4 regions of the Nocardioides renjunii genome follow, and region 3 is predicted to be linked to each of the others. Evidence: predicted binding sites of a transcription regulator. Region 3 holds the regulator's gene; each other region holds the start of a gene.
What was found. The regulator LexA, encoded in region 3, represses DNA repair genes until DNA is damaged. The targets are predictions, from matches to a motif close to TCGAACANNTGTTCGA.

Region 1 (7,467 bases), 1.6 Mb from region 3:
ACACCACGTTCACCGACGCCTACCGCGGCGCCGGCCGGCCCGAGGCGACGTACGCCATCGAGCGGCTGATGGACGAGCTCGCCGCCGAGGTCGGCGTCGACCCCCTGGAGATCCGCGAGCGCAACTGGATCACGCACGAGGAGTTCCCCTTCACGACCGTGGCGGGCCTGGAGTACGACTCGGGCAACTACGAGGCGGCGACGGCGAAGGCCAAGGAGTCGTTCGGCTACGACGAGCTGCGCCGCGAGCAGGCCGAGCGCCGCGAGCGCGGTGACCGGGTGCAGCTGGGGATCGGCGTCTCGACGTTCACCGAGATGTGCGGACTGGCGCCGAGCCGGGTGCTCGGCAGCCTCGACTACGGCGCCGGCGGCTGGGAGAGCGCGAGCGTGCGGATGCTGGCCACCGGCAAGGTGGAGATCGTCACCGGCGCCAGCGCGCACGGCCAGGGCCACGAGACGGCGTTCAGCCAGATCGTCGCCGACCGGCTCGGTGTGCCCTTCGAGGACGTGGAGGTGCTGCACGGCGACACCCAGGTCGCTCCCAAGGGCCTCGACACCTACGGCTCCCGGTCCCTCGTCGTCGGTGGTGAGGCGCTGGTCAAGGCGGTCGACAAGGTCGTCGACAAGGCCAAGCACCTCGCTGCCCACCTGCTCGAGGCCAGCGAGGACGACCTCGACTACGCCGACGGGCGCTTCACCGTCCGCGGCACCGACCAGGGCATCGCCATCCAGGAGCTGGCGACCGCGGCCTTCGCGGCGCACGACTACCCGGAGGACATGGAGCCCAGCCTCGACGCCGACGCGACGTACGACCCGGTGAACTTCAACTACCCCCACGGCACGCACCTGTGCGCGATGGAGGTCGACACCGAGACCGGCGCCGTGACGATGCGCAAGTACACCTGCTGCGACGACATCGGCGTCATCATCAACCCCCTCATCGTCGCCGGACAGGTGCACGGCGGGCTGGTGCAGGGCATCGCGCAGGCCCTGTGGGAGGAGGCGGTGCACGACGAGTCGGGGACGCTGGTCAGCGGCTCGTTCGTCGACTACCTGCTGCCGACGTCGGCCGACACGATCTCCTTCGACGTGGTCCACGTCGACGACCCCAGCGTCTGCACGACCAACACCCTGGGCACGAAGGGAGTCGGCGAGGCCGGCACGATCGCGTCCACGCCGGCGGTGGTCAACGCGGTCGTCGACGCCGTCCGGCACCTCGGCGTGCGCGACATCCAGATGCCCTGCACGCCCGAGCGGGTCTGGCGGGCGATCCAGGGCTCGAAGGCCGGGGGAGCGACCGAGACGCCGCCCGACGCCATGCCGCACTTCGTCGACGGCGAGCCCAACCAGCAGAGCCACGACGGAGCCATCGACCAGGACGGAGCAGGCCAGTGATCCCGGTGAAGTTCGACTACCTCGCGCCCACGTCGGTCGAGGAGGCGCTCGCCGCGCTCGGCCAGCACGGCGACGAGGCGAAGATCCTGGCCGGCGGCCAGAGCCTGCTGCCCGTGCTGCGGATGCGGCTCAACGCGCCCGAGGTGGTGATCGACCTCGGCGGCATCTCCTCGCTCCGCGGTATCCGGGACGACGGGGACGCCATCGTGATCGGAGCGATGACCACCCACCACGACGTCCGCGACCACGACCTGGTCAAGGAGCACGCGCTGCTGATCTCCAAGGCGGCCGCCGAGGTCGCGGACTCCCAGATCCGCCACCGCGGCACCTTCGGCGGCGCCCTGGCGCACGCCGACCCTGCCGGCGACCTCGGGGCCCCCGTGCTCGCGCTCGGCGCCCAGTTCGTCATCGCCGGACCGGGCGGCACGCGGACGGTGGAGGCCACGGACTTCTTCGTGGACCTGTTCGAGACCGCCATCGGCGAGGACGAGATCCTCACCGAGGTGCGCGTGCCCAAGCACACCGGCTGGGGCGCGCACTACGAGAAGTTCGTCCGGGTCGCGCACCAGTGGCCGATCGTCGCGGTCGCCGCCACCGTCAGGGGCTCGATCGACGAGGCGCGGGTGGGCCTGACCAACATGGGCTCGACACCGCTGCGGGCGAGCGCGACCGAGGCGGCGCTCGCCGGCGCGACCGCCACCGAGGACGGCGTGCGGGAGGCCGCGCAGCTGGCGGTCGAGGGCACGAACCCGCCGTCGGACCTCAACGGTGCCGCCGACTACCGCCGCCACCTCGCGCAGGTGCTGACGGCGCGAGCCGTCCTCAGGGCCGCGGGGGCCTGAGGTGGAGCTGTCCCACCGGTTCACCGTCCCGATCGGCGTCGAGGAGACCTGGGCGCACTTCAACGACATCGCCTCGGTCGCGGAGTGCTTCCCGGGGGCGGTGGTGACCGAGGCCGACGAGTCCTCGTTCGCCGGCTCGGTCAAGGTGAAGCTCGGCCCGATCGCCCTGCTCTACACCGGCTCCGGCACGTTCGTCGAGAAGGACCCCGACGCGCACCGCTTCGTCGTGGACGCCAAGGGCAAGGACAAGCGCGGCAACGGCACGGCGGGGGCGAAGGTCACCGTCTCGATGACCGACGCCGCCGGGGCGACCGACGTCTCGGTGGAGACCGACCTGGCCGTCACCGGCAAGCCGGCGCAGTTCGGCCGCGGCGTGATGCAGGACGTTTCCGACAAGCTGCTCGGCCAGTTCGTGGCGTGCCTCGAGCAGCGGCTCGCCGCTCCCGAGCCCGCGTCCGCCCCGGCGCCCGCCGCGCCCGCTGACGCCACGACCGCCGAGCCGCCGCCGGAGCCGGACGCGACGACGGTCGCGCTGGCCACCGGACCGGCCGTCGCCGCCCCGCCGGTCGCCCCGCCGGCGCCACCGCCCCCGGCCGCGGTCAGGTCGCAGCCCGAGGCGCTCGACCTGGGGAGCGCGGTCGTCCCGGTCCTGGCCAAGTCGTACTGGAGGCAGGCGTTCGCCGTCGTGGTCGGTGTCGCCCTCATGCGCCGGTGGCGCCGGAGGCGCCGGCGGTGAGCCTCCGGGCTGCCGGACGCCTGCTCAGAAGACGTTGAGCGGACGGAACTGCACGGAGATGCGGGGGCCCGCGTGGGCCACCTTGGGCACCGCGTGCTCCCAGGTGCGCTGGCACGAGCCACCCATCACGACGAGGTCGCCGTGACCCATCGTCAGCGCGATCGAGGCACCGCCGCCGCGTGGCCGCAGCAGCAGCCGGCGAGGGTCGCCCACGCTCACGATGGCCACCATGGTGTCGGCCGTGCGGCCGCGGCCGATCGTGTCGCCGTGCCAGGCCACCGAGTCGCGCCCGTCGCGGTAGTAGCAGCATCCGGCCGTCACGAACGGCTCCCGCAGCTCGGGCAGGTAGTGCGCGGTGAGGTCGGCGCGGGCCTGCGTGAGGGCGGTGTGGGGGAGCGGGTCGTCGGCGAGGTAGGTGTGGACCAGCCGCGGCACCTCGACCACGCTGTCGTACATCTCGCGGCGCTCGGAGCGCCACGGGACGCGGTCCACCAGGGCGGCGAAGACGGCGTCGGGCTCGGCGAGCCAGTTGCGCTGGACGTCGACCCAGGCTCCGCGGGAGAGCCGGCGGCGCTCGGGCGCCAGCGCCGTGGCACCGGTCGCCGCGTTGGCGAAGAGGGACGTCTGGAAGTCCACGACCATGATCGTAGCCCATCATCGAACATCCGTTCGAGTCAAGAAACGATCAAGGGTTTACCACAGACTTCGTCAATTAGGTGACTCTGGTCCAGCCCAGTCCTAGCCTGACTGCATGGACAACGCGGACCTCGTCGTGCCTCGACAGCGGGCACTCAAGCATGTCCAGGTCCGTGAGCACGTCCGCAGCCTCATCGAGGCCCAGCCCCCGGGCTCGGCCGCCCCGTCCGAGCGCGAGCTGGTCGCTCGCTTCGGCGTGGCACGGATGACCGTACGACAGGCGCTCGACGCGCTCGTCGCCGAGGGTCTCCTGGAGCGCATCCCCGGACGTGGCACGTTCGTCGCTCAGCCGCCCAAGACCGCCGGCCGACTGACCTCCTTCACCGAGGAGATCCGCCGCCGGGGCATGCTGCCGGAGTCCCAGACCCTCCTCGCCCGCGTCGAGCAGGCCGGCCCCGGGGTCGCGCGTGCGCTCGACATCTCCCCGGGCGACCCGGTGCTCCACTGGCGCCGCCTGCGCCGGGCCGACCAGGCCGTCGTCTGCGTGGAGGACGCCTACCTCAACGAGGTGCTGCTGCCGGGCTTCCTGCAGCACGGCACCCCGACGAGCCTCTACGACGCGCTGGCCACCCGCGGCCTGCGCCCCACCGAGGTCGAGGACTCGATCAGCGCCGACCGCGCCAGCGCGGAGGAGGCGTCGGTCCTCGAGATCGCCGAGGGCGACCCGGTGCTGCGCCACGCCCGCCGGGCGGTCTCGCAGGGTCGCATCGTCGAGGTCTCGCGCACCTGCTACCGCCACGACCGGTTCACCGTCTACCTCCAGCTCGCCGACCGCTGAGCCCTCGCCCGACCGGTCGGCCCTCAGCGCAGCTGGGACAGCTCGCGCTCGAGGTTGGCGCGCGCCGGCGACTCCCACAGCTCGCGGGCCTGCGGCGTGTGGAAGAGGTGCGGATTGGCGGCGAGGTCGCCGAGCACCGCCGCCCGCCCGGCCCTGAACTCGTCGTCCGGCAGGTGGGCGAAGTCGGCGCGGACGCCGGCGACGTAGGCGTCGTAGCGCTCGCGCGGCGCGGCGAGGATGGCCAGGTCGGCGTCGCTCAGCGCGCAGCCCGCCGGGTCGTCGTCGGCCGGGCGGTGGTGGACCGTCATCCGCACCAGCCGCGCGACCTCGTCGGCGGAGGCTGCTGGCAGCGCGGACTCGGCCCACTGCGCCGAGCGCTCCTCGTCGTCGTCGGCTCCGTCGTAGACGGCGTCGTGGAACCACGCCGCGAGGCCGACGACGACCTCGTCGAAGGCGGCGCCGGCCGCGGACAGCTCCTCGAGCCGGTCGAGCACCTCGGTGAGGTGGAGCAGGTCGTGGTAGCCGTCGCGGTCCCAGGCGGCCAGCAGCTCGTCGCGCAGGTCGTGCCGGTCGCCGAGCGGCCAGCGGTCGGCCAGGCTCATGCGCCGGCCGTCTGCTGCTGGAGCGTCCGGGCGTGCTCGTGCCCGGACGACATGGCCCAGCGGATGGTGCGGGTCGCGGCGGCGCCGAGCACGCGGTTGGTCACCGGCGGGACCGGCGGCAGCCGCAGCTCGCGGCGCGCGTCGGTGGGCAGCAGGCCGATCGCGGCGGTGGCCAGCGACAGGTAGCCGGGACGCGCTGCCAGCGGGAGGTCCGGGTGCAGCAGCAGGAACCGGATCGCGTCGTGGGCGGCCGGCGTGCCGCGCAGCTCCGAGCCGTAGGCCGCCAGCATCCGGCGCAGCTCGTCCTCGGTCTGCGGCGGGTCGATGACGCCGAGGTGACCGGCCGCGACGCCGGTCTGGGCGACGTACTCGTCGCGCTCGGGCCCCACGAGCCGACGCTGTCCGTAGCGGTCGTGGGCGGCGAGGAAGCTGTCGATCTCCGCGACGTGGACCCAGCCGAGCAGGTGCGGGTCGTTGGCGGCGTACGGCGTCCCGTCGGGCATCGTGCCGGTGACCGACTCGTGGGCGCGCTGCACGGCGCGGATGACCTGCAGCGCGTCGCGCTCGGTGCCGAAGGTCGTCATCGCGAGGTAGGTGGAGACCTGCGCGAGCCGCCCCCACATGTCGCCCTTGTAGCCGGAGTGGTCGGCCACCCCCTGCATCGCGGCGGGGTGCAGCGACTGCAGCATGAGGGCGCGGAGGCCGCCGACGAACATGGAGGCGTCGCCGTGGACCCGGGCGATGGGGGAGTCGGGAGCGAACCACCGCGGTCCGGGCGTCCCGTGCACGCGCTCGCGCGCCCGGTCGCCATCGGGTCCGGCCACCTTGCGGAAGAGCTCTGCGCCGATGCGCTCGCGGAGGGTCACACGATCGAATCTAGCCAAGGCTCCACAAACCTTGGCCGACGAGGCGCCGCCCGTCGACCCCCTGCGCCGGTGTGACCGAGGCGACCTTTGACTTCGAGTACTCGAAGTTCCTACGGTCGATGACATGACCACGAGCGCTGCACCCCGCAGCTGTTCCATCAAGGAGGCGGCCGCCCTCACCGGGCTGCCGGCGAGCACGCTGCGCTACTACGAGCAGATCGGCGTCATCGCGCCGGTCAGCCGGGGCGCCACCAGCGGACACCGCGTCTACGACGAGGACGACCTCGACCAGCTGATGTCCGTCGCCTGCCTGGCCGCCACCGGCATGTCGGTGGGGGACATGCGGGCCTACGTCGCCAACGGCCGGCGCGGGTCCTCCGCGGCGGCCGACCAGCGCGAGCTGCTCGAGCAGCAGCAGCGCCACCTCGCCGTCGAGGCGGAGCGGCTGGTCCTGCGCCGTCGCTACGTCGACCTCAAGATCGCCTACTGGCGCTCGGTGGAGGACGGCGACGTGTCCCGGACCCGGCAGCTCTCGGCCGAGGCGCTCGCGCTCGCCGAGGAGCTGCGCTCGGTCACGCACGACTAGGTCCGGTCCCGGACCACATCCACACATCCCCCGAGGAAACGGAAGACTTCAGCATGCGCGTCAACGCCTACGCAGCACCCTCCGCCGGCGAGCCCCTCGCCGCGACCACCATCGAGCGCCGCGACGTCGGCGCCCGGGACGTGCTCATCGAGATCGAGTACGCCGGCATCTGCCACTCCGACATCCACACCGTCAACGGCGACTGGGGACCGCAGCCCTTCCCCGTCGTGCCGGGCCACGAGATCGTGGGCCGCGTCACCGAGGTCGGCGCCGAGGTGACCCGGCACCGCGTCGGCGACCGCGTCGGCGTCGGCTGCATGGTCGGCTCGTGCGGCGAGTGCGACAGCTGCCGGCGCGGCGACGAGCAGTACTGCGCCCGCGGCATGGTCGGGACGTACGCCGCCACCGACCGCGACGGCACGACCACCCAGGGCGGCTACTCCACCCACGTCGTCGTCGACGCCGACTTCGTGCTGTCGGTCCCCGAGGGGATGGACCCGGCCGCGACGGCACCCCTGCTGTGCGCCGGCATCACGATGTACGCCCCGCTCCGCCGCTGGGGCGCGGGCGCGGGCAAGAAGGTCGCGATCGTCGGTCTCGGTGGCCTCGGCCACATGGGCGTGAAGATCGCCCACGCCCTCGGCGCGGAGGTCACCGTGCTCTCGCAGTCGCTGAAGAAGCAGGAGGACGGCCTCCGGCTCGGTGCCGACCACTACTTCGCGACGTCCGACCCCGGCACGTTCGACGCGCTCGCCGGGAGCTTCGACCTCATCGTCAACACCGTCAGCGCAGCCGTCGACGTCAACGCCTACCTCGGCCTGCTGGCCGTCGACGGCACCCTCGTCAACGTGGGGGCGCCGCCGGAGCCGCTGCCGGTCAACGCCATGGCGCTCATCAGCGGGCGCCGCTCGTTCGCCGGCTCCATGATCGGCGGCATGGCGCTGACCCAGGAGATGCTCGACTTCTG
Region 2 (7,467 bases), 640 kb from region 3:
CCGAGCTGCAGCGCTAGGTCCGTCGCGCGTCGACCACGCCTCGTGGTCAGTTCTCGCAGGCGGTGCCGTCCTTGTCGCGGTCGAGCATGCCGTCGTTCTGCCAGTAGACCTGGACGGCGAGCTTGGTGGTGGCCGGGCGGGAGTAGCCGTCGCGGACCGCCTTGGCGGCAGCCGCGGGACCCTTGGCCACGCCGTTGGGCCACTTGGCGGTGAGGGCGTCGCAGGAGCGGAAGACGGGGGCGGCCGCCTCGGCGGGGGTCATGGTCAGCAGGGGAGCGGCGAGGGCGAGAGCGGCGAGCGCTCCGCGGAAGGTCCTGGTCATGCCGGGACCGTATGTCGCGCCCGCCGGCCCGCGCAGGGAAAGCCCCGAATCGCGCACGAGCTGCACGGATCGGTGAAATCGTGGCCCGGTCAGCGTCACCACCACCACGGGGTTCCACCATGATCCAGCACGTCGCCCGCGCCCTCTCGCTCCTCCTGGCCGCCATCGGCCTCACGACGCTCGCCGCCCCCGCGCACGCGATCGTCGACCGCGACTGCGGTGACTTCGCCACCCAGGCGGCGGCCCAGGCGTTCATGCTGGCCTCGGGACCGGGTGACCCGCACGGCCTCGACGGGAGCGACGACGACGGGCGGGCCTGCGAGTCCAACCCGTGCCCCTGCGGCACCACGGCGCCGCAGCCGCTGGTCGGCCCGGGCAGCACGCAGAGCTCCCAGTCGGGCTCGCAGTCGGGCTCCCACTCCGGCGCCCAGTCCGGCACCGACGTCGTACGCCGCAACGTCGGCAACGTCGTCAAGGTCACCGACGGCGACACCCTCGAGGTGCGCGTCCGCGGCATCGGCATCCGCGACGTCCGGATCATCGGCATCGACACCCCGGAGGTGTACGGCGGAGCGCAGTGCGGCGGCCGGAGGGCCAGCCAGCGGATGCGCGAGCTCGCGCCGGTCGGCTCCACCGTCACGCTGCTGAGCGACCCGAGCCAGGACGACCGCGACCGCTACGGCCGCCTGCTGCGCTACGTCGAGCGACGCGGCAAGGACGTCGGTCGCGCGCAGGTCAACCTCGGGCAGGCGAAGGTGTACGTCTACGACCGCACGCCGTTCCGCCGCACCGCCGGCTACGAGCGGGTCGAGCGCAGCGCCCGCACCCACCACCGGGGGTCGTGGGGGACCTGCTGGCGGTAGGGGGCCGTGCTCGCCGCCCCGGCGGTTCGGCCGTGCAGAATGGGGGCCGTGAACGCACTCGAGTGGCTGGCTGCGGCGCTGATCGCGCTGTTCGTGGCCATCTCGCTGATGATGCTGGTCGTCGGGAGGCGCACCCCGGGCGGGCGGAGCAGGGTCGAGCTGGCGTGGCAGGTCTTCGACCTGGTGTTCGGCCTGTCTGCACTGTCGCTGCTGCTCGTTCAGGTGGACGGCGCCTTCTGGCTCGTCGCGTGCATCTTCCTCGTGCGCGTGGCAGCGGACCGCAGGCAGGTCGGGAAGGCAGAACCCGCTCCGGAGTGATCGTGGGTGAGGGTCGACTGTCGCGCCTGCCCCAGCTTTGCCAGCAGCGCAGGCTGGCTCGGCACCCGAGGACGGCACGTCGGTACTCGCGGACGAGGCCGGCACCCACGCCGGCCGAGATGATGTCCGGGTGATCACCACCGTCCTCGTCGAGCACCGATGGCTGACGACGACCGCGCTCGTGCTGCTGGTCGTGCTGGGTCCCGCGGTGGGCTACTGGCTGACGGACCGGCCCCGTCTGGCAGGAGCGGCGGCGCTGCTGAGCCTGGTGCCCGTTGCTGCGCTGACGCTGATGCCGACGAGTCGTGACCTCGCGGTCGGCTGCGCCGTGGAGTGGGCCATGCCGAGCCTCGGAGCGGTGGAGCCGATGGCCAACCTCGTGCTCTTCGTCCCGCCGGCCCTTCTCCTCGGGGTGGCGCTGAGACGCCCGATCGCCGTGCTCGTCGGGGCGAGCGCGGTGTCCGCGTTGATCGAGCTCGCCCAGGCGTTCCTGACCGGCCTCGGTCGGTCCTGCTCGACCAACGACTGGCTCTCCAACACGCTCGGCGCTGCTCTGGGGGCGGGCCTGGCCGTGGCGGCGCTGTGGCTCCGCTCGTACGTCGACCGCAGTGGCGAGTCCTCTGACCGAGCGACGGTGGACGCACAGGCGTGAGGCGCGCCGGCCGACTCCCGGCGTTCGAACACCCTTGCGAATACAACTCAGAGGGCGTACGCTGGGTGGTACGTCCGCGAGGCTCCGGGCCACCAGCTCTCGAGGGGTGCGCCTTCCCGGTTCTGATGTGGACGAGTTGCGAGGGTGAGTAATAGTCCGCCAAGCCGGGCCTCCAGGAGCGACGACCGTTGTCCGTCACGCATGCCGCGTGGCGTGGACCGTCGTCGGAAGGAGCCCCACGGTGACTCACCCCAGCACCACGCACCCGATCGTGGCCGCTGCCACCGACGTTCGGTCGGTGCTGAAGTCGGTGGCGGACACGAACCCGACGTTCATGACCACGGCCGACAAGGCGACGGCGTTGACCGAGCTGGTCGCTGCGGAGGCGCAGCTGGCGGAGCTGCGGCTGCGGATCCTGGCCGACGCCGGCGACCTCGCTGACGCCACCGCTGCGAGGGACGCAGCGGGGTGGCTGGCGCAGGTCACGCGGACGCGGTACGCCGACGCCCGCGCCGACCTGGCCCTCGCCACCGCGCTGGAGCGGGAGCGTCCGGTCCTCGCGGCCGCGATGCGCGACGGCGCCGCGACGCTCGCTCAATCGCACGTCATCCACCGCGCCTTGCAGACCCTGGACGCCCTACCCGCCAGCGTCGACGCCGAGGCCGTGGACCGTGCTGAGCAACACCTCGTGCAGCAGGCCGCCACGTTCGGACCCAAGGAGCTGGGCCGGATCGGACGCCGCATCCTCGACGTCGTCGCCCCCGACATCGCCGACGCCGCCGAAGCCGCCCGCCTCGCCGCTCTCGAGGCCCACGCCACCGACCAGACCCGCCTCACCCTGCGCCGGGTCGGGGACGGCACCACCCGCATCACCGGACGCGTGCCCGACGCCGTCGGCACCCGGCTCGCCACCTACCTCGAAGCGTTCACCAACCCCCGCCTCCACCAAGCCGACGGGGACACGCCCAGCGGTGACCCGCTCACCCGCACCGCCTACCCGAAGAGGCTCGGCCACGCGCTGTGCCAGCTCCTCGAGGCGATCGACCCCACCCGCCTCCCGGTCCACGGCGGCGACGCCACCACCGTGGTCGTCACCATCCCCTTCGCCGCCCTGCGCAGTGACCTGTGGACCGCGGACCTCACAGGCGCCGGTCTGGTGCCCGGCGACGACCTCACCGGCGACCGCATCACCGCCGCCGAAGCCCGACGCCTGGCCTGCACCGCGCGGATCCTCCCCGCGGTCCTCGGCGGCGACAGCCTTCCCCTCGACCTCGGCCGCACCCGCCGCCTGTTCACCCCGGCCCAACGCAAGGCGATGCTGGTCCGCGACCGCACGTGTCGCGCCGAGGGCTGCGGCATCCCCGGCACCTGGTGCGAGGCCCACCACCTCCACCCCTGGCACACCGGCGGACCCACCGACCTCACCAACGGCGTGCTCCTCTGCTCACACCACCACCACCGAGCCCACCACACCGCACACCGCCCCGACCGCCTCCCCAACGGAGACCTCCGCTTCCACCCACGCAGATAGGGCCCACGGCCGGCGGAGAGCCGCCGCACCCAAACGCCCCTCGCCTGTCAGCACCGGGTGGTTGGATGGCAGCGCCATGAGCCGATGGACCGCCAGCCAGGTGACCGAGGTCGCGCCCGACGCCGCCTCGCTGGCGGCCGGGCGCAAGCTGGCGGTGCCGGGACCGTGGCGCGAGACCGGCTGCAACGACGTGCTCGTCTGGGGCCAGTGCCAGGGCAGCGGCAAGACGCCCTACCAGGTGAGCGTCGACCTCACCGGGCCTGCCTACCGCTGCTCCTGCCCGAGCCGGAAGTTCCCCTGCAAGCACGCCCTCGCCCTGCTGATGCTGTGGTCCGAGGGGCGGATGGACGACTCCGGGCAGGTCGCCGCCTTCGCCGAGGAGTGGGCCGGGCAGCGCGCCGCGCGGGCAGGCGCACCCGCGCCCGCGGCGGACAAGCCGGCGGACCCGGCCGCCCGGGCGAAGCGGCTCGAGCAGCGGCTGGCCCGGATGGACGCCGGCATCGAGGACTTCCGGCTGTGGCTCACCGACCTGGTCCGCAGCGGGCTCGCCGCGGCGCGGGCTCAGCCGTACTCGTTCTGGGACGACGCGGCCGCGCGCCTGGTCGACGCCCAGGTGCCGGCCCTGGCGGAGCGCGTGCGCGAGGCCGGTTCGCTCGTCCACGCGCGACCCGACTGGGCGCACCACCTGCTCGCCGAGGTGGGTCGGTGGTGGACGATCACCTGCGCGTGGCAGGGCCGGGACCGGCTCGACGCCGACGAGCTGGCCGACGTCCGGGTCGCCGTCGGCTGGGCGCAGTCGAGCGAGGAGGTCCGCGACGGCGACGCCCGGCCGGGGCCGTGGACCGTGCTCGGCGCCCACCGCTCCGACGACGGCCGCCTCCAGCAGCAGCGCACCTGGCTGGCGCACGACGACGGCGAGGTCGTCGTCGTGCTGGACTTCGCGGGCTACGGCCAGGCGCTGGCGGTGCCGCAGCTCAGCGGCGCCCGCCTCGACGTCGTGGTGTCGCGCTACCCCGGGTCCGACCCCCGTCGTGCGATGTTCCGCGACCCGCCCGCGGGCGCCGAGCCGGTGACGGCGCTGCCCGGGCGTACGTCCCTCGCCGAGGTGCACGCCGCAGCCGCGGCTGCGCTGGCGCGGGCGCCGTGGCGCGACCGTCACCCCGCGCCGCTCGCCGGCGTGCGCATCGTGGGAGGAGGCGGCGAGGGCGGCGAGGGCAGCGAGTGGCACGCGAGCGACGCGTCGGGATCGGTGCCGCTCGCGGCGGGCGCGCCCGTGTGGATGCTGCTGGCGCTCAGCGGCGGCGAGCCGGTCGACGTGTTCGGCGAGCTCGAGTCGGGCGTCCTGCGCCCGCTGTCGGTGTGGCTCGAGGACCGGGTGGTGGGCCTGTGAGCGGCCTCGGGACGTGGCTGACCGAGGTCGGCACCGCAGCGCTGGTCGGTACGGCGCGGCGCGAGCCACCGGTCGCTCCGTCCGTCCTCGGCCTCGAACCGGACGACGGCTCACCCGCCGAGGAGCGCCTGCTGGCGAGCGCCGCCCTGGTCGACGTGACCACCCGGGCCGGCGCCCTTCTGGCCGAGCCCCGGGCCGGCGGCGACACCGCGCCGACCGAGGTCCTGCCTGCGTGCAGCGACACCGCGGCCCAGCTGCTCCACCTCCTCCTCACCCAGCCGCCGGTGTCAGGCAGCGCGCGCGACGACCTGGTGCTCGAGTGGCTGCGGCTGGCCGCCGAGGCGCAGCAGCGGGCACCGTGGTGGTTGCTGCCCGGCCTCATGGACCTCGCGGCCGGACGACGGCCCGTCGCCCTCGCCCTCGCCACGGCGCTCGGTGCCCGCGGCACCTGGCTGGCCGGCCTCAACCCGGCCTGGGCGTCGCTCGTCGTCCCGGCCGGGGACGCACCGGTGGCGGACGGGCCTGCCGACGACTGGACGGCGGCGTGGCCCACGCTGCCGACAGCCGAGGCGATCCCCGCCTTCGCCGCCGGCCGCCGCGCCGACCCCGACGCGGCGCGTCTGCTCCTCGACGCCCAGTGGGACAGCGTCTCGGCCAAGGTGCGCGCCGAGGCGCTGCGCTCCTTCCGCCACGGGATCTCGCCTGCCGACGAGCCGCTCCTCGAGCGCGGCCTCGACGACAGGGCCGTCAGCGTGCGGGAGGTCGCGGCCTCCGTGCTGGGGCTGCTGCCCGACAGCGCCCGGAGCGCACGGATGGCCGCGCGCCTCCGCTCCCTGGTGCGGGTCCGGGGCACCATCGTGCGCCACCTCGAGGTCGACGTCCCCGACGCGCCCGACGCCGTCGGGGTCCGCGACGGCCTGACCGCCCCGACGAGGACCGGGACCGTGGCCCCCACCACCTGGCTCGCGCAGGTCGTCCGGGCCGCGCCGCTCCGCACGTGGACCGACATCACCGGCAGGTCCGCGGCCGGGACCCTGAAGATGCTGCGCGACGACGACGTGCGGGGCTGGCTCGTCGATGCCGTCGTCGAGCACCGCGACCGGGAGTGGGCCGTCGCCTGCGTCGGACTCGGCGTCAGCGACCCGCGCCTGGTCTGGCTGCTGCCCGAGCAGGAGCGCACTGACCTCCTCGTCGCCTGGGTGACCCGGCCCCCCAAGGGGCGCGACCTGCGCACGCTGCTGACGGGCGCGCCGCGGCCCTGGCCCGACGAGCTGGGCCGCGCCGTGCTCGCCGGCCTCCGCAGGGAGGGGGGCAACCCGCTCCTCGAGCAGGCCGCGGCCCCGCTGCTGGCCGCGGCGCTCCCCCCGTCGCTGACGCCCGAGATCCGCGTCGCCCTCGAGCGCGCCCCGGCCGACGCCATGTTCCTGCGCCGCGCCCTCACCGAGACCCTGCAGCTCCACGCGTTCCGCACATCCCTCACGGAGGCCTTCAGATGACCACCAGCCAGCCACCCGCCGCGGGAGTGCTGCGCCAGCACGCCGAGGACGCGTACGCCGACGAGCTCGCCGCGCTGGCCGCGGTCGACGACCGGCCCCGGCCGCCCTCGTGGCACCTGTCGCCGTGGGCGGTGGCGACGTACGTCCTGGGCGGCGCGCTGCCCGACGGCACCGTGGTGACGCCGAAGTACCTCGGCCAGCGGCGCCTGGTCGAGGTCGCCATCTCCTCCCTCGCCACCGACCGCGCCCTGCTCCTGCTCGGGGTCCCGGGCACCGCCAAGTCCTGGCTCGGGGAGCACCTCGCCGCCGCCATCAGCGGCCGCTCGACGCTGGTCGTGCAGGGCACCGCCGGGACCCAGGAGGAGGCGCTGCGCTACGGCTGGAACTACGCCCGGCTGCTGGCCGAGGGACCCTCGCGCGAGGCGCTCGTGCCGGGGCCGGTCATGCGGGCCATGGAGACGGGGGCCATCGCCCGCATCGAGGAGCTCACCCGGATCCCCTCCGACGTCCAGGACTCCCTCATCAGCATCCTGTCGGAGAAGACACTGCCGATCCCGGACCTCGACGAGGAGGTGCAGGCGCGGCCCGGCTTCAACGTCATCGCCACCGCCAACAACCGCGACAAGGGCGTCAACGACCTGTCGTCCGCGCTGCGCCGGCGCTTCAACACCGTCGTCCTGCCCCTGCCCGACACCCTCGAGCAGGAGGTCGAGATCGTCCGCACGCGGGTCACCGCGCTCGGCGCCTCGCTCGAGCTGCCCGCCGACCTCGCCTCGCTCTCGGAGATCCAGCGCGTCGTCACCGTGATGCGCGAGCTCCGCAGCGGCGTGACCACCGACCAGCGCACGACGATCAAGTCGCCGAGCTCCACCCTGTCGACCGCCGAGGCGATCTC
Region 3 (7,467 bases):
GGTCAACCACCGCGAGTGCCTCGGCGCCGCGAAGTGCCCCTTCGGCCAGGAGTGCTTCGCCGAGCTCGCCCGTGAGAAGGCGCAGCGCAGCCACCTGATCGTCACCAACCACTCCCTCCTCGCGATCGACGCGATCGAGGACGTGCCGATGATCCCCGACTACGACACGGTCGTCATCGACGAGGCCCACGAGCTCACCGCGCGCGTCACCCAGGCCGCCACCGACGAGCTCAGCGTCTCCGACATCGAGCGGGCCGCCCGCCGCGCGAGCCGCTGGACCGAGTCCGCCGCCGGCGACCCGGCCGGCGACCTCGAGGACGCCGCCGCCCAGCTCGCTGAGGCGTTCGAGGCCACCCCGCCCGGCCGCATCGACCACGTCTCCACCCAGCTCGCCGACGCCCTCGTGCTGGTGCGCGACGCCGCGCGCGGCGTGCTGTCGGCCTTCCCGCGCGAGTCCGGCGGGGAGGGCGAGGGCGATGCCGGCCGGACCCAGGCCAAGGGCATGGTGCAGGAGGTCTTCGTCAACGCCGAGCGGATGGCCGCCGGCTCCCAGGCCGACGTGCTCTGGCTCGGCGAGGCCCGCGACCGGTTCCCGGCCCGCCTCCACGTCGCACCGCTGCAGGTGTGGGGCCCGATGCGCGACAAGCTCCTCACCGACAAGACCGTCGTCTTCACCAGCGCGACGCTCATGCTCGGCGGCGAGTTCGGCGCGGTCGCCACCTCGCTCGGCCTCAAGCCCACCGAGCGCGTCGGCTCGCAGATCGCCACCACCGACGACGAGACGGCGCTGCCGTGGAAGGGCATCGACGTCGGCTCGCCCTTCGACTACGGCCAGCAGTCCATCCTCTACGTCGCCCGCCACCTGCCGCAGCCCGGCCGCGACGGCCTCGGTCCCGCGCAGCTCGACGAGATCTGCGACCTCGTCGACGCCGCCGACGGCCGCACCCTCGGCCTCTTCTCCTCGCGCCGCGCCGCCGAGACCGCGGCCGAGGCGGTGCGTGCCCGGCTGCCCCACCTCACCACGCTCGCGCAGGGCGACGCCCAGCTGCCGGAGCTCGCCAACCAGTTCGTCGAGGACCCGCACACCTGCCTGTTCGGCACCCTGTCGCTGTGGCAGGGCCTCGACGTCCCCGGCGACACCTGCCAGCTCGTGATCATCGACCGGATCCCGTTCCCGCGTCCCGACGACCCGCTGATGTCGGCGCGGCAGAAGGCCGCGGACCAGGCCGGCGGCAACGGCTTCATGCAGGTCGCCGCCACCCACGCCGCGCTCCTGCTTGCCCAAGGCGCTGGGCGGCTGATCCGCACCACGACCGACCGCGGCATCGTCGCCGTCCTCGACCCCCGCCTCGAGACCGCGCGCTACGGCCGGTTCCTCAAGGCGTCGCTCCCGCCGATGTGGTCGACGACCGACCCCGGCCTCGTCCGCCAGGCGCTCAAGCGGCTCGGCCAGTCCTGATCGTCGCGCTCGTGTGATCGGCGGCCGTGCGCGGGCGGCGTACGTCATGGCCCGCGGCGGCCTACGTCATGGCGCGGGGTCGCTCCGGCCGCCGTCGCCCATGACGTACGCCGACAGCGTCATGGCGTGCGGTCACCGGGACGACCAGCGGCCATGACGTCCGGCCGTGACGGCGTACGGATCAAGCCGGCTCGTAGCCGAACACCTGGTAGTCCCGGCGGTACAACCGCGCCACCAGCTCGCGCAGCTCGGCGGACGCCTGCCGGTCCCGCCCGCCGGGCGCCGTCTGGTTCTGCGGCCGGGTCGGTACGGCGGGCGCACCGATGCGCTCGCACACCTCGGCGAAGTCCCGGTCGAACGTCTCGAGGCGGCCGACGAAGTCCACCCGGTTGAGGTCGATCATCCGGCTCTGCAGCGTCAGGTGCTGGTCGGTCCCCGGCACCGCTGACAGGTCCTGCGCGGCGGTCCAGCGGGCGAACTCCTCGACCGTCTGCATCCGCTCGTGCGTCGCGGGGTCGAAGTCGTAGTAGTTGTGGTCGACGACCTTGTCGTGCCACGCGGAGACGAAGCGGTCGAGCGGGTCGCGCACGAACGCGAAGGCGAGGTAGTCGGCGAACGCGGCCAGCGGGTAGTGCACCCGCATCGCGTGGTCGACGTCGAGGGCCACGCCGTGCGCCTCGCAATGGTGCCGGATCGTGCGGGTCGCCACCTTGGCGACGCGGTACCAGACGAACCGGTGGCTGTGGCTGATGGTCAAGTTGTACGCCAGCGGGCTGAGCCAGCCGGACTGCTCGCCCGCGGTGGCGAGCCGGGCGAGCTCCGCCTCGCCGGCCGGGGTCAGCCGGCGCCGGTTGCCCGGGCGCGTCCGGAACAGCCCGGCGTCCGGGATGGCGTCAGGACCGGTGGGCGACATCGGCGCGAGGCTACACGGCCCCGCGCGCGACGTACGGTCAGAGGCTGCGGAGCACCGCGGTGACGACACCGAGGATGGTGGCGTTGTCACCGGGGATCGGGTCGTAGGCGTTGTTGTGGGGGAGGAGCCACACGTGGCCGTCCTTGCGCTGGAACGTCTTCACGGTGGCCTCGCCGTCGATCATCGCGGCGACGATCTGGCCGTTGGTCGCGGTCTGCTCCTGGCGGATGACGACGTAGTCGCCGTTGCAGATCGCGGCGTCGACCATCGAGTCACCGGAGACCTCGAGCAGGAAGAGCGTGCCGTCGCCGACGAGCTGCTTGGGCAGCGGGAAGACGTCGGTGACCTGCTCCTCGGCGAGGATCGGGCCACCGGCGGCGATGCGGCCGACGACCGGGATGTTGACGGCGGTCGGGGCGAGGTCGCCGATGCCGGTCTCGTCGACGCTCGACTCCTCGCCGCTGGAGATCGAGCGACGCGCGGCCATCACCTCGGGCAGGAAGACCTCGAGGGCGCGCGGCCGGTTGGGGTCGCGCTTGAGGAAGCCCTTGCCCTCGAGGACGCGCAGCTGGTGGGCGACGCTCGAGGACGACGTGAGACCCACTGCCTGGCCGATCTCGCGCATGCTCGGCGGGTAGCCCTTGGTCTCGATCGAGTCCTTGATGGTGGCGAGCACGCGCTGCTGACGCGGGGTCAGTCCGGTGGCGTCGGGAGGTCCGTCGGGCATCTCGACGACGTTGTGGTCCTCGTTCTTGGCCATCTCGGTCAGGTCCTCCCGGGCGTGGTGGCCACCTCACGGACGACCGGGATCGGTCGGAGGTGGCGGGTGCTGACACCGTAGACCTCCCGGGCCGGCGGGATCAAACACCTGTTCGAACTCCGCGTGTCGCTCTCACGCAGGGCGGTCGAGGGGGTTGTCCCGAACGATTGTTCGAACAGGTCCTTGAATTGTTCGAACACGTGCTCTAACGTCGTACACATGTTCGATCGAACGTCTGATCGACACCCGGTGGCCCAGGCCGCTGTCGGTGGCTCCGACTAGACATTCCTTCGACACCCACGACCGGCTGATTCTTCCCCAGGAGGCCACCATGAGCACCCTCAGCCTTGCCCCCGTTTTCGCCGCAGCCCCGACCCGCACCCGCTCGACCGTGCGGTTGTCGCGGCGCGGCCGGCTGGTGGTCTTCCTGACCTCGCTGTTCCTCGTCCTCGCCGTCGCCTTCGTGCTCGCCGGCGGTGCCGTCGGCACCGATGAGGCCGGCCAGGCGGCTCCGACCGAGATCGTCCAGGTCACCCCGGGCGACACCCTGTGGGGGATCGCCAGCGACCTCGCGACCGACGGCGACGTCCGGTCGATGATGACCGAGATCGAGCGGCTCAACGCCCTCGACTCCGCCAGCCTCTCGGCTGGCCAGAAGCTCCGCGTCCCGGTCGTCACCGACTGACGCAGAGGCCTCCACCAGCCGCTTCGACCCCGGCTGGTGGACCAAGGGGAAGGCGAGGGGCGGGCCTGGTGGCCCGCCCCTCGGCGCCATTTGCGGGCCTTGCCTTGTGGGTGGCGGCACATGGCTTCTGGCGCTCGTGGGTGGCGGCAGATCGCGCGCGATGCACGTGGGTGGCGGCACATTGCTTGCGCGGCCGTCTGTTCGATGTCGTCCGCCGCCACCCTCAGGCGTCTCTCCACAGGTTTGTCCCCGGGGGTGGTTGACCGGTCGCCCGAATGGGTAGTTTCAGGGCTGCTGACGTTGTTCTCGGGAAGGCACCTCATGCACGTACGCCGCGCGCTCGCCGCCGCTCTCGCCGTTCCCCTGCTCCTCGCTGGGTGCTCGGAGGACAAGCCGGAGCCAAAGATGCCCGACCCGCCGCCCACGTCGACGTCTCCGACCGACGAGCCGACGGAGACGGAAACCGCTGAGGCGGAGAGTGCGGAGGGCTTCATCCGGAGGTGGGTGAAGGCCGGGGACGAGATGCAGGTGACGGGGGAGACGGACGAGTACGACGCAATGACTCCTGACTGCGCGGCTTGCCAGTCATTTGTTGCGTCGGTTGCTGACGTCTACGCCGAGGGCGGGAGCGCTAAATTCGCCGGTTCCAAGATCGTCCAGGTCAAGCGCGTGGGGGATGAGCCGCCTACCTTCGACCTGACCAAGGAACTGCCAGAGACTAGGATCATCCGCGGTGATGGGACGACGGAGACGCTTCCGGGCGGCCGCACAACGATCCGCGTGACTCTGGGCAAGAAGCGCGGCGAGTGGGTTGTGACGCATTTCGGAATCCTGTGATGCGGGCTCTCCTAGCGGTCATGGTTCTGAGTTCGTCTCTTGTTGGGTCCGCTCTTCGCGAGCCGCCAGCTGTCGCCGCTTCTTCTTGCATCTCAGTGGGGTGGGAGCAGGCGAATGCCGAGTGCAATTGGACTTACGCGGAGTACTCGTCCAGTTCCAGCTCCGGCGACGGCCACACCTGGGTCGTCACCATCCAGTGCGGCAACGGCGGCATCTGTTCTGAGCAAGTCGAGTGCAACGAGGACGGGGCTGAGGGCTTTGTCCACGACGTCTACATGGACGGCACGGACGTCGGCGACGTCTGCGTACCGGCCGAGGAGGTCGACGAGGTCAACATCACCCAGCTCATCATTCGCGAGTTCAAGAGCATCAAGTGGCCGGCCTCGAGGCTCGTCGTGCAGCCTCCCGGCGGCAAGACGCTGGTGAACTTCGAGACCAACTTCTACACGCTCGACAACGCGGCGATCACCCAGGTCCGCACCATCGCCCGGCAAGCCGTCTCGATCCGCGCGGTGCCGACGAGCTACACGTTCCAGTTCGGCGACGGGTCGAGCACCACGACGGCTAGCCCGGGCCGGCCGCATCCTGACCTCGACGTCACGCACGTCTACACGCAGAAGGCGACCGTCGCTGTCAGCCTCGACACGACCTACACGGGGGAGTACCGCATCGGGGACGGCGACTGGCTCGCCATCCCAGAGACCTTGACCGTTGCCGGCGCGGCCTCCGACCTCCAGATCGTCGAGGCCCTCCCGCAGCTCGTCATCCGCTGAACAACACGGAAGATCCGAGCCACCACGTGACTCGGATCTTCCACGATCAGCGCGCCGCGCGCTTTCCGCCGACCGGCCGGGGCTCCGACGGCGTGTCCGGCGGCTGGGTGATACCGAGCGCCCGCATCAGGCGCGCGACCAGCAGCAGCCCCACGAACAGGCAGGCGATCGCGCCGAGGCACGCCAGCGCCATGAACAGCCAGGTGGAGCCGTCGCCGCCGTCGCGCGCCGCCGTACCGAAGTCGATGGCGGCGTAGACGAGGTAGCCCCACGCGACCACGCAGACGGTGATCGCGGCGCAGATGAGGAGCGCCGTCCTGTTCAGCGTCCGGGGCGGGCTGGCGCCTCTGCGCGAGCCTGCTCTCTTCCCCGTGGACACGGGGTCCATTGTGGCCGATGTGGCCTGAGTGGGTGGTCGAAACAGGCCACCCGACAGGTCCGACACGCCGCTCCGCGACCGGCCAGCAGAGCACTGACCTGCGGTTTTGTGCGAGGTCGGAAATTGATCCGACGAGGTTCGGCATTCGCTTGCCAAGCGTTGTGGTCGGCGCGTACGGTTACCACTACATCTAGTAGTTACACCGCTGTAGTTATCCACATCTGGTGCACAGGCCGCTGGCGGCTACGCACAGGCACAGCCTAGATGTCCACAGGAAGATCCACAGGCGCCACCCTGTTGTACAGGGTGTACGAGGTGCGCCCTGAGCACGCGAGAGGAGGACCACCATGCACTGTCCCTACTGCAAGAACGAGGACACCAAGGTCCTCGACTCCCGCGTCGCCGACGACGGTGGTTCGATCCGCCGGCGTCGCACCTGTGCGGCGTGCGACCGTCGCTTCACCACGGTCGAGAAGATGCAGCTCACGGTGCTCAAGCGCTCCGGCGCCACCGAGCCGTTCAACCGCGACAAGGCGATCGCCGGCGTCCGCAAGGCCTGCAAGGGCCGCCCGGTCACCGACGCCCAGCTCGCCTGCCTCGGCCAGGAGGTCGAGGACGCCCTGCGACTCAGCGGACAGGCCGAGTTCGACGCCAACGAGGTCGGGCTCGCGATCCTGGCCCCGCTCCGCGCGCTCGACGAGGTGGCCTACCTCCGCTTCGCGAGCGTCTACCGCGCGTTCGAGTCGGCTGACGACTTCGACGCCGAGATCAAGATGCTGCGGCTCGAGCGAGCCGCGGACGATCAGCCCGTCCAGACGGGCTGACCCCAGACGGCCCGGCAGGTAGTGGGGAAGCTGCCTGCCGGGCTCACCACCCTTCCCCGAGCCACGCCCCGCGGACCAGGTCCGCCACCAGCACGACCCACCCACCACCTGCAACAACGAGCGGATCGAGGAACGCATGACCGAGACGGTGAGCACCCGCAAGGGAGCGGCGAAGGGCAAGGGCCTCAAGCTGGAGCGCGTCTTCAGCACCGAGGGCACCCACCCTTACGACGCCATCACCTGGGAGCGTCGCGACGTCGTTCAGCAGAACTGGAAGACCGGCGAGACCGTCTTCGAGCAGCGTGGCGTGGAGTTCCCCGACTTCTGGTCGGTCAACGCCTCGACGATCGTGACCACCAAGTACTTCCGCGGCGCCGTCGGCACCGACGCCCGCGAGTGGAGCCTCAAGCAGCTCATCGACCGGGTCGTGAAGACGTACACCAAGGCCGGCCTCGACAACGGCTACTTCGCCGGCGACGCCGACGCCGAGACGTTCGAGCACGAGCTGACCTGGCTGCTGGTCAACCAGTACTTCTCCTTCAACTCCCCGGTGTGGTTCAACGTCGGCACGCCGTCGCCGCAGCAGGTCAGCGCCTGCTTCATCCTCAGTGTTGACGACTCGATGGACTCGATCCTCAACTGGTACAAGGAGGAGGGCTTCATCTTCAAGGGCGGCTCCGGTGCCGGCCTCAACCTCTCCCGCATCCGCTCGTCCAAGGAGCTGCTCTCCAGCGGCGGTACGGCGTCGGGTCCGGTCTCCTTCATGCGCGGCGCCGACGCGTCCGCGGGCACCATCAAGTCGGGCGGCGCGACGCGTCGTGCGGCCAAGATGGTCGT
Region 4 (7,467 bases), 980 kb from region 3:
CGCCGTGTCCCAGGCCGTCCTGACTGCACGCGACCTCGTGCTGGCCGCCCTCCTCGCGGCGCTGCTCCGGACCGCGGTCGGCCGCACCCGGGTCGCCCGGGTGGGCCTGGTCAGCAGTGCCGTCTCGATGCTGGTCCTCGCCTGCCTCGAGGTGGCGTCGGTCGCCATGGCCGGCTCCGCCGACCTCGGAGCGTGGTACGGCCTGGCCTCCTTCGGTGTCGGACTGGGCCTGGTGGTGGCCGGGACATCCGCAGCGCGGACACCGCTGGACTCTCCGTGGCTCCGCTTCCTGCCTCTGGCCATCGGTGTCTACGTCTTCGCGGTCCTGACGCCCGGCATCCTCGCCGGCTTCGCGGCCGGCCAGCTCGTGATCAGCGGGTGGATGGTGCTCTTCGCCCGCTTGGGCTGGGAGCTCGCTCGTGGTCGGGTCGGGCCTCGCCGGTCGAGCCGCGGTCGCGAGGCGACACGATGAGGACGGTCGCCACCGGAGGTCTGCTGGGCCTGGCCTGGGCCGCGAGTCTCCGTGGCTGGATGGTCGACCTCGCCGGCGACGACTCCAGCGTCACCTGGACCGGCACCTTCCTGTGCCTCCTCTTGCCTGCAGCCGTTGTCGGCTGCTTGCTGGGGCGGGCCCTCGACCTGCAGCGGTCGGGCAGGCAACCACGGTGGCTCACGGCGGCGCCGCTCCTCCTGCCGCTCGGTCCGCTGGCGATCCCTGGGGCGGTCGGGCACCTGTTCAGGACCGGCGAGGGCAGCGCCTCCATGATCATGGTGCTGCTGGCGATGCTCGGCGGACACTCACTCTCTGGGCGCGGTCGGGCATGGGTGAGGATCTTGACGGGCATCGCCGGGTTCGCGTTGGTGCCCGTGCTGCTCAGCATGGCTCGCACTCCGCAGGATGCGTGGGCGGCCACCCTGTTCGCCAGCCTGTACGTGCTGCTTGCCCTCGCCTGCGCCGTGCCGATGCGCGTGGCTCGGCAGTCCCCGGACGTACGGCACGAACCTCCAGCGGTCGTGCCGCGCGGTTCGGCTCACCTGCACAGTGGTCAGGGCGCGCACGTGCCGTGACCGATCGGTCGGCGTCTACTGGCCACCGATCGCGGCGATCTCGACCTCGTCGGTCGGGCAGACCCACACCGCGTTTCCTCGGACCAGGGTCGCTTCAAGCGGGTGGTTCGCAGGGTGTCGTGGGCACGGGGGCCAATTCGTGCGCCCGGCCGTCCACAGCTCACCCTCGATGGCCCACTCCTGGACCCTGTCGGCCGCCTGCACGACGCGTTCGGGGAGTGGGGCCGATCGGCGGACGGACACGCTCGAGCCGGTGCCGTCGGACGACCACATCATCGTCGCCGCGTACTCGTCGTCACTCATCCAGTCCGTGCTGTCGAAGACGGGCGCGACGTGACCCGCGCGAGCCAGGTCGCGCAGCACCGGCTCGAGTGCTTCGCGCAGAACGTCGTCCATGCCACGCATCATCGCCGATCGGCCGTCCGGCCCGCCGCTGCTCGCGCGGGCATGGCTGTGGCCCCGCCGTGGTCAGGTCGGCGGGGTGTGGGGCGGGGTCATGGTCGGTCGGGTGGCTCGGGGTCCCCGATGCGGGTGGTGCCATCACGGTCGCGGCGGTAGCGGTGGCCGTGGGGGCTGGTCCACTCGTAGACACCCGGTCCGGTCACCTCGTATCGCCAGCCGGTGTGGGTCTTGAGGCGGTGGTGCCATCGGCACTCCGCGGCGAGGTTCGAGGACACGGTCGGCCCCGGCTGGGGACGGCCTTCAACTTGCGCGTCGTGGTCGTAGGCGATGACGTGGTCGATGTTGCAGGCTCGGGCGGGGCGGGTGCACCACGGGAAGACGCAGGTGTGGTCGCGGAGGATGACTTGTTCGCGGATCCGGTCGGGGATGTCGTAGCCGGGTGCGGTGAGCTCGGCGTTCAGGTCAATGACCGGCTTGACGGTCACCTTGGTCCGCGAGTCGCCGCACCAGTTCGTCACCTGCTCGAGGAGGACCAGCCGATGCCTCTCCTCCATGCGCCCAGTGGGACCGAACACGGTCTCCAGCCCGTCGAGCCCGCCGAGGCCGGCGTCGAAGTGGGCGTGCAGGACGACTTCCCGGGCGATGGGCAGGCCGTCCTCGCTCCTGGCGGCGGTCGAGCCTTGGGTGTGGAGGTCGAGCGCGGTCTGGGTGCGCGCCAGGTCGCCGAGCGCTTGAGAACGACGAGAATCCAAGGGTGCGACTGATCCCAACGCCGCGAGCGTCTCGGCGCCGTGGGCGAGGGCTCGGTCGAGGTCGAGGGCGTCGGCGATGTCGAGCTCGGCCTCGAACCGCATCGTGCCGGCGTAGTGGACGTCGTCGGGGTGGAGGGTCGCGTGGCGCGGGTCGACCGACAGGTAGCCGTCGTCGGGGTCCTTGGTCGGGTCGTGGGTGTCGAGGTGGTGGCGCTTGATGGTCTCCGCGACCAGCCGGTCGAGCTGCGCGGGACCGACCCGGCCGGCGACGGCCGCGACCTGGTGTCGACCCACCGCGCCGCCTCCATGGTCAGGGATGGAGTCGCGTGGATCGTCGCCTCCGCGACCGTCCGCGCCCGCCACGCCGGCACCGCACCAGCGTGGACCTGCGCCCACAGGCGTGGGAGGCGGTGACGCAGCTCGAGCGCGTGACCGATCAGCCGCTTCGCCGACGTCGACGAGATCCCGAGGACGGTGCCGAGCTCGGCGATGCAGAACTCCGCCACCACCGGGCAACCCTGACCGGCGGTCGGCTCCTCGTGCTCCAAGCCGTAACGGCCACCGTCGCCGAACACCGCGGCGGTGTGGATCGACTCCGGCGGGTGCAGGTCCGCCCACCGGGCGGCGAGGTCGAGCTGGTCGGCCGCGGCCCGGTCCTCGACCGCCTTGCGCTCGCGGAGCGCATGCAGCAGCTCGGAGGCGGAGAGGTCGTCGACCTGCGCCTTCGGCTCTGCCAGCGTCTCGATCATGTGTTCGATTCTACGGACGACCACCGACAGCGGACAGTGCTTGAGCAAGCCGATGGAGGGGTCTCGATACGCCTCGTTCCTCGGCTACTCGACCACCAGGAGAGGGGGTCTCGATACGCCTCGCTCCTCGGCTACTCGACCACCGAGGAGGACCATGCCCTCGCTCGGCCACTCGACCACCGAGGAGGAGCGCGACCACCGAGGTCCCTACACCCAGGCCTTCGCCAACCGCTCCACGATCTCGGTCAGCCGCTCGGGCGAGGTGGCGAAGTTGAGGCGGACCTGTCCGGTGCTGCCGGGGGCGTAGGAGGCGCCGTCGCTCACCATCACCCTCCCCCGCTCGAGCGCGACGGCCGCGGCGTCGTCGTGGCCGTAGGCGGAGGCGTCGAGCCAGGCGAGGTACGTCGCCTCGACCGGGCGCATCCGGACCTCGGGCAGGTGGCTGGCGAGCAGCTCGCCGAGGAGGGTCCGCTGCTGGTCGAGGCGCTCGATGAGCGAGACGAGCCAGCCGTCGCCGTGGTCGTACGCCGCGCGGGCCGCCCTGGCGCCAAGGGGTGACCAGGAGTCGTTGCGCGAGATCGGCTGGTCGGCGAGCCGCTGCCGCGCGGCCGGGTCGGGCACGACGAGCTGGGCGCAGCGCAGGCCGGCGGTGTTGAAGGCCTTCGACGCCGCGACCACCGCGACGGCGTGGTCGTGGGTGCCCTCGACGGAGAGGTAGGGGACGTGCTCGGCCCCCGGCAGCACCAGCGGTGCGTGGATCTCGTCGCTGACCACCCGCGCCCCGTGGCGTACGACGACGTCGCGGACGCCCTCGAGCTCGTCCCGGGTGAAGGCCCGGCCCCACGGGTTGTGCGGCTGGGTGAGCAGCAGCGTCTGCGCTCCCCCGGCCAGCAGCCGGTCGAGGGCGTCGAGGTCGATCTCGGCGCGGTCGGCCGAGGCCGGCACCTCGAGCGGGTGCTCGGCGCGACCGGTGACGCCGGCCAGCCCGTGCTGGGCGTTGTAGCCGGGGGTCGGGAACACCACGCCGCCCGGACCGCTGAGCACGTCGATCGCCAGCCGCACCCCGGCGGTCACGTCGACCACGGGCTGCACGGCCTCCGGCTCGGGCGCCCAGCCGAAGTGCCGTGCCGACCAGGCGGCGTAGGACTCGGCGAGCTGCGGGTCCTCCATGACGGGGTAGCCGGTGATGCCGTCGGCCACCATCCGCTGGACGGACTCGAGCACCACCGGGTCGACGGCGTAGTCCATCTCCGCGACCCACGCCGCGAGCACGCCCTCCGGCACGCCCCACTTCAGCGGCAGCCGGTGCCGCGCCTCCGCCTCGGTGAGGTCGACGATCGGGCGCCGGTCCGTCGCCATGACCGGCTCAGACCTGCTCGCGGCTCGCCACGGCCGCCGCCACCCGCTCGATCGCCTCGGCGAGGGGTACGCCGTTGTCCTGTCGGCCGTCGCGGTAGCGGAACGACACGGCACTCTTCTCGACGTCGTCGTCGCCGGCGATCAGCATGAACGGCACTTTGGCGAGCTGCGCGTTGCGGATCTTCTTCTGCATCCGGTCGTCGGAGTCGTCGACCTCGACCCGCAGCCCCTGCGCCTTCATCTGCCGCGCGATGTCGAAGAGGTAGTCGTGGTGGCGCTCGGCGACGGGGATGCCCTGGACCTGCACCGGCGCCAGCCAGGGCGGGAACGCGCCGGCGTAGTGCTCGACCAGCACGCCGATGAACCGCTCGATCGAGCCGAACTTCGCGGAGTGGATCATCACCGGCTGCTGGCGGGTGCCGTCGGCGGCGACGTACTCGAGGTTGAACCGGTCGACCGCCGGCTGGTTGAAGTCGTACTGGATGGTCGACATCTGCCAGGTGCGCCCGATCGCGTCCTTGGCCTGCACCGAGATCTTGGGCCCGTAGAACGCGGCGCCACCCGGGTCCGGCACGAGGTCCACGCCGAACTTGCGGGCGGCGGTCTCCAGCACCTCGGTCGCGGTCGCCCACTGGTCGTCGGAGCCGATGAACTTGTCGGGCTTGGAGTCGTCGCGGGTGGACAGCTCGAAGTAGTAGTCGTCGAGGCCGAAGTCGCGCAACAGCCCGGTGACGAAGGTCAGCAGGTGCTCGACCTCGGCCGGCGCCTGCTCCGGGGTGACGTAGGAGTGCGAGTCGTCCTGGGTCATCGCGCGGACCCGGGTCAGGCCGTGCACGACGCCGGACTTCTCGTAGCGGTAGACCGAGCCGAACTCGAAGAACCGCAGCGGCAGCTCGCGGTAGGAGCGCTGCCGGGAGCGGTAGATGAGGTTGTGCATCGGGCAGTTCATCGCCTTGAGGCGATACTCGGCGTGCTCCATCTCCATCGGCGGGAACATGGTGTCGGCGTAGTAGGGCAGGTGGCCCGAGGTGTGGAACAGGCCGTCCTTGCTGATGTGCGGGGTGCCGACGTAGTCGAAGCCCTCCTCGAGGTGCCGGCGGCGGACGTAGTCCTCCATCTCCCGCTTGATGACGCCACCCCTGGGGTGGAACACCGCCATGCCGGAGCCGATCTCGTCCGGGAAGGAGTAGAGGTCGAGCTCGCGGCCGAGCTTGCGGTGGTCGCGGCGCTCGGCCTCCTCGATGCGGTGGAGGTGCTCCTCGAGCGCCTCCTTGGTCTCCCAGGCGGTGCCGTAGATGCGCTGCAGCTGCTTGTTCTTCTCGTCGCCGCGCCAGTAGGCCGCCGCGCTGCGCATCAGCTTGAACGCGGGGATCCGCTTGGTGGTCGGCAGGTGCGGGCCGCGGCACAGGTCGGACCACTTGACCTCGCCGCTGCGGCCGAGGTTGTCGTAGATGGTCAGCTCGCCGGCGCCGACCTCGACGGCGGCGCCTTCGGTGTCAGCCGTGCCCGCGCCGCCCTTGAGCCCGATGAGCTCGATCTTGTAGGGCTCGTCCTTGAGCTCGTCGAGGGCGTCGGCGTCGGTGGTGACCCGGCGCTCGAAGCGCTGGTTCTCCTTGATGATCTTGCGCATCGCGGACTCGATCTTCACCAGGTCCTCGGGCACGAACGGGGTCTCGACGTCGAAGTCGTAGTAGAAGCCGTTCTCCACCGGCGGCCCGATGCCGAGCTCCGCCTCGGGGAAGAGCTGCTGCACCGCCTGCGCCATCACGTGGGCGGTCGAGTGCCGCAGGATGTCGCGCCCGTCGGGCGAGTCGATCGCCACGGACTCCACCTCGTCGCCGTCGGCGAGCTCGTGGGCCAGGTCCCTGAGCGCGCCGCCGATGCGGGCCGCGACGACGTCGGACTCGTCGCGGAAGAGCTCCCATGCCTTGGTGCCCGTCGTGACCGCCGTCTCCGCACGCTGACCGGCGTGGATGCGGACGACCTTGATGTCGGACACGGGGGCTCCTTCGGGAGGCGGTGCGAGGGGGGACGGATGTCCCGGCGATGCTATCGGCCGGTGCCGGGACACCTCGCCCCGGTTTCCCCGCCCGGGCTCAGCAGCCCCGCAGGCCGCGCAGCAGCATGGTCGCGTGCTCGTGGTGCTCCTGCAGCACGGGCAGCGACGCGGTGGCCGCCTGGGTCACCGCCGGGTCGGGGCCGGTCGTGACCTCCTTCTCGGTCATGGCGATCACGAGCTGGTGGTCGCCCCACTGGAACGGCACGTAGGCGCAGTCGAACGCCTTGCCGTCGAAGCGCGCCCACGCGCTGGCGAGGCGCCGCTGCTCGCGGGAGGGCCGCGTCGGCAGCGTCACGCCGACCGCCGACGCGACGCCCTCGAGGGCGCGGTACTGCCGGCGGTGGTCACGGACCATGTCGCGCCCGAAGTCGCGAATCTCCTGGCTGTGCGCGTGCTTCTTCGCCAGCTTGCCGAGGGCCACCTCCGCGAGGTTCGCCCGGGCGGCGAAGTCGAGGTAGGCGACGTCCTGCGCGCCGACCGGTCTCAGGCGACCGGGTGCTCGCGCACGAACCCCGCCACCTGGTCGGCGACGACGGCCGGGTGGGTCACCGGCGCCCAGTGCCCGAGCGGCAGGGCGCGCCGCTCCAGCGACTCGGTCCACGGGTCGCTCGCCGCGAGGGCCGCCGGCCTGATCGCCGGGTCCCGCGTCAGGGCGAGCTGGAGGACCGGGACCTTGGTGCGCAGGCCCGACCGGCGGTCGTGGCGGCGCAGCAGGTTCGCCCGGTAGTAGCGCAGGCCGCTCACCATGTCGTCGGCCAGCGAGTCGGCGTACGCCTCGGGTGCGGGCGGGCGGCCCTCCACCGCCCCGAGCAGGCGCCGCCACCCTCGAGGACCGCCGACCGCCCGGAGCACCGGCGGCGCGAGCGGCGAGACGAGGAACGGCACGTAGGACGACGACAACGCCTGCCCCAGGACCTCGCCCACCCCGCGCGCGCTGGGCCGCGACAGCGTCCCGCGCACCCACTCCGTCACGTGGCCGAGGTGGGGGCCGCTCATCGAGGTGAAGGACGCGATGCGTTGCTCCGCCCCGGGGCGGCACACCGCCTCCCACGCCTGGACCGAGCCCCAGTCGTGGGCG

Region 1: the regulator LexA is predicted to act here: its motif matches at 3,630-3,645, upstream of SHK17_RS03710 (alpha-ketoglutarate-dependent dioxygenase AlkB).
Region 2: the regulator LexA is predicted to act here: its motif matches at 2,180-2,195, upstream of SHK17_RS20545 (HNH endonuclease signature motif containing protein).
Region 4: the regulator LexA is predicted to act here: its motif matches at 2,643-2,658, upstream of SHK17_RS12695 (HNH endonuclease signature motif containing protein).

Annotation. Positions count from the first base shown of each region.
Region 1 covers NZ_CP141058.1:794,402-801,868, forward strand. Annotated here, with positions in the region: gene SHK17_RS03695 (xanthine dehydrogenase family protein molybdopterin-binding subunit) at 1-1,394, shown strand, start outside; gene SHK17_RS03700 (FAD binding domain-containing protein) at 1,400-2,236, shown strand; gene SHK17_RS03705 (SRPBCC domain-containing protein) at 2,238-2,972, shown strand; gene SHK17_RS03710 (alpha-ketoglutarate-dependent dioxygenase AlkB) at 2,997-3,614, opposite strand; gene SHK17_RS03715 (GntR family transcriptional regulator) at 3,724-4,446, shown strand; gene SHK17_RS03720 (HD domain-containing protein) at 4,470-5,048, opposite strand; gene SHK17_RS03725 (oxygenase MpaB family protein) at 5,045-5,914, opposite strand; gene SHK17_RS03730 (MerR family transcriptional regulator) at 6,039-6,500, shown strand; gene SHK17_RS03735 (NAD(P)-dependent alcohol dehydrogenase) at 6,554-7,467, shown strand, end outside.
Region 2 covers NZ_CP141058.1:4,284,379-4,291,845, reverse strand. Annotated here, with positions in the region: gene SHK17_RS20570 (hypothetical protein) at 1-17, shown strand, start outside; gene SHK17_RS20565 (excalibur calcium-binding domain-containing protein) at 47-322, opposite strand; gene SHK17_RS20560 (thermonuclease family protein) at 442-1,185, shown strand; gene SHK17_RS20555 (hypothetical protein) at 1,234-1,503, shown strand; gene SHK17_RS20550 (VanZ family protein) at 1,634-2,155, shown strand; gene SHK17_RS20545 (HNH endonuclease signature motif containing protein) at 2,397-3,686, shown strand; gene SHK17_RS20540 (SWIM zinc finger family protein) at 3,763-5,076, shown strand; gene SHK17_RS20535 (DUF5691 domain-containing protein) at 5,073-6,572, shown strand; gene SHK17_RS20530 (ATP-binding protein) at 6,569-7,467, shown strand, end outside.
Region 3 covers NZ_CP141058.1:3,646,984-3,654,450, reverse strand. Annotated here, with positions in the region: gene SHK17_RS17520 (ATP-dependent DNA helicase) at 1-1,459, shown strand, start outside; gene SHK17_RS17515 (sulfotransferase family 2 domain-containing protein) at 1,641-2,372, opposite strand; gene lexA (transcriptional repressor LexA) at 2,410-3,132, opposite strand; gene SHK17_RS17505 (LysM peptidoglycan-binding domain-containing protein) at 3,464-3,817, shown strand; gene SHK17_RS17500 (hypothetical protein) at 4,073-4,654, shown strand; gene SHK17_RS17495 (hypothetical protein) at 4,750-5,427, shown strand; gene SHK17_RS17490 (hypothetical protein) at 5,474-5,806, opposite strand; gene nrdR (transcriptional regulator NrdR) at 6,154-6,630, shown strand; gene SHK17_RS17480 (vitamin B12-dependent ribonucleotide reductase) at 6,767-7,467, shown strand, end outside.
Region 4 covers NZ_CP141058.1:2,662,409-2,669,875, forward strand. Annotated here, with positions in the region: gene SHK17_RS12680 (hypothetical protein) at 1-472, shown strand, start outside; gene SHK17_RS12685 (hypothetical protein) at 532-1,068, shown strand; gene SHK17_RS12690 (hypothetical protein) at 1,084-1,464, opposite strand; gene SHK17_RS12695 (HNH endonuclease signature motif containing protein) at 1,563-2,516, opposite strand; gene SHK17_RS12700 (MalY/PatB family protein) at 3,179-4,330, opposite strand; gene thrS (threonine--tRNA ligase) at 4,338-6,329, opposite strand; gene SHK17_RS12710 (DUF4142 domain-containing protein) at 6,427-6,990, opposite strand; gene SHK17_RS12715 (alpha/beta fold hydrolase) at 6,873-7,467, opposite strand, start outside.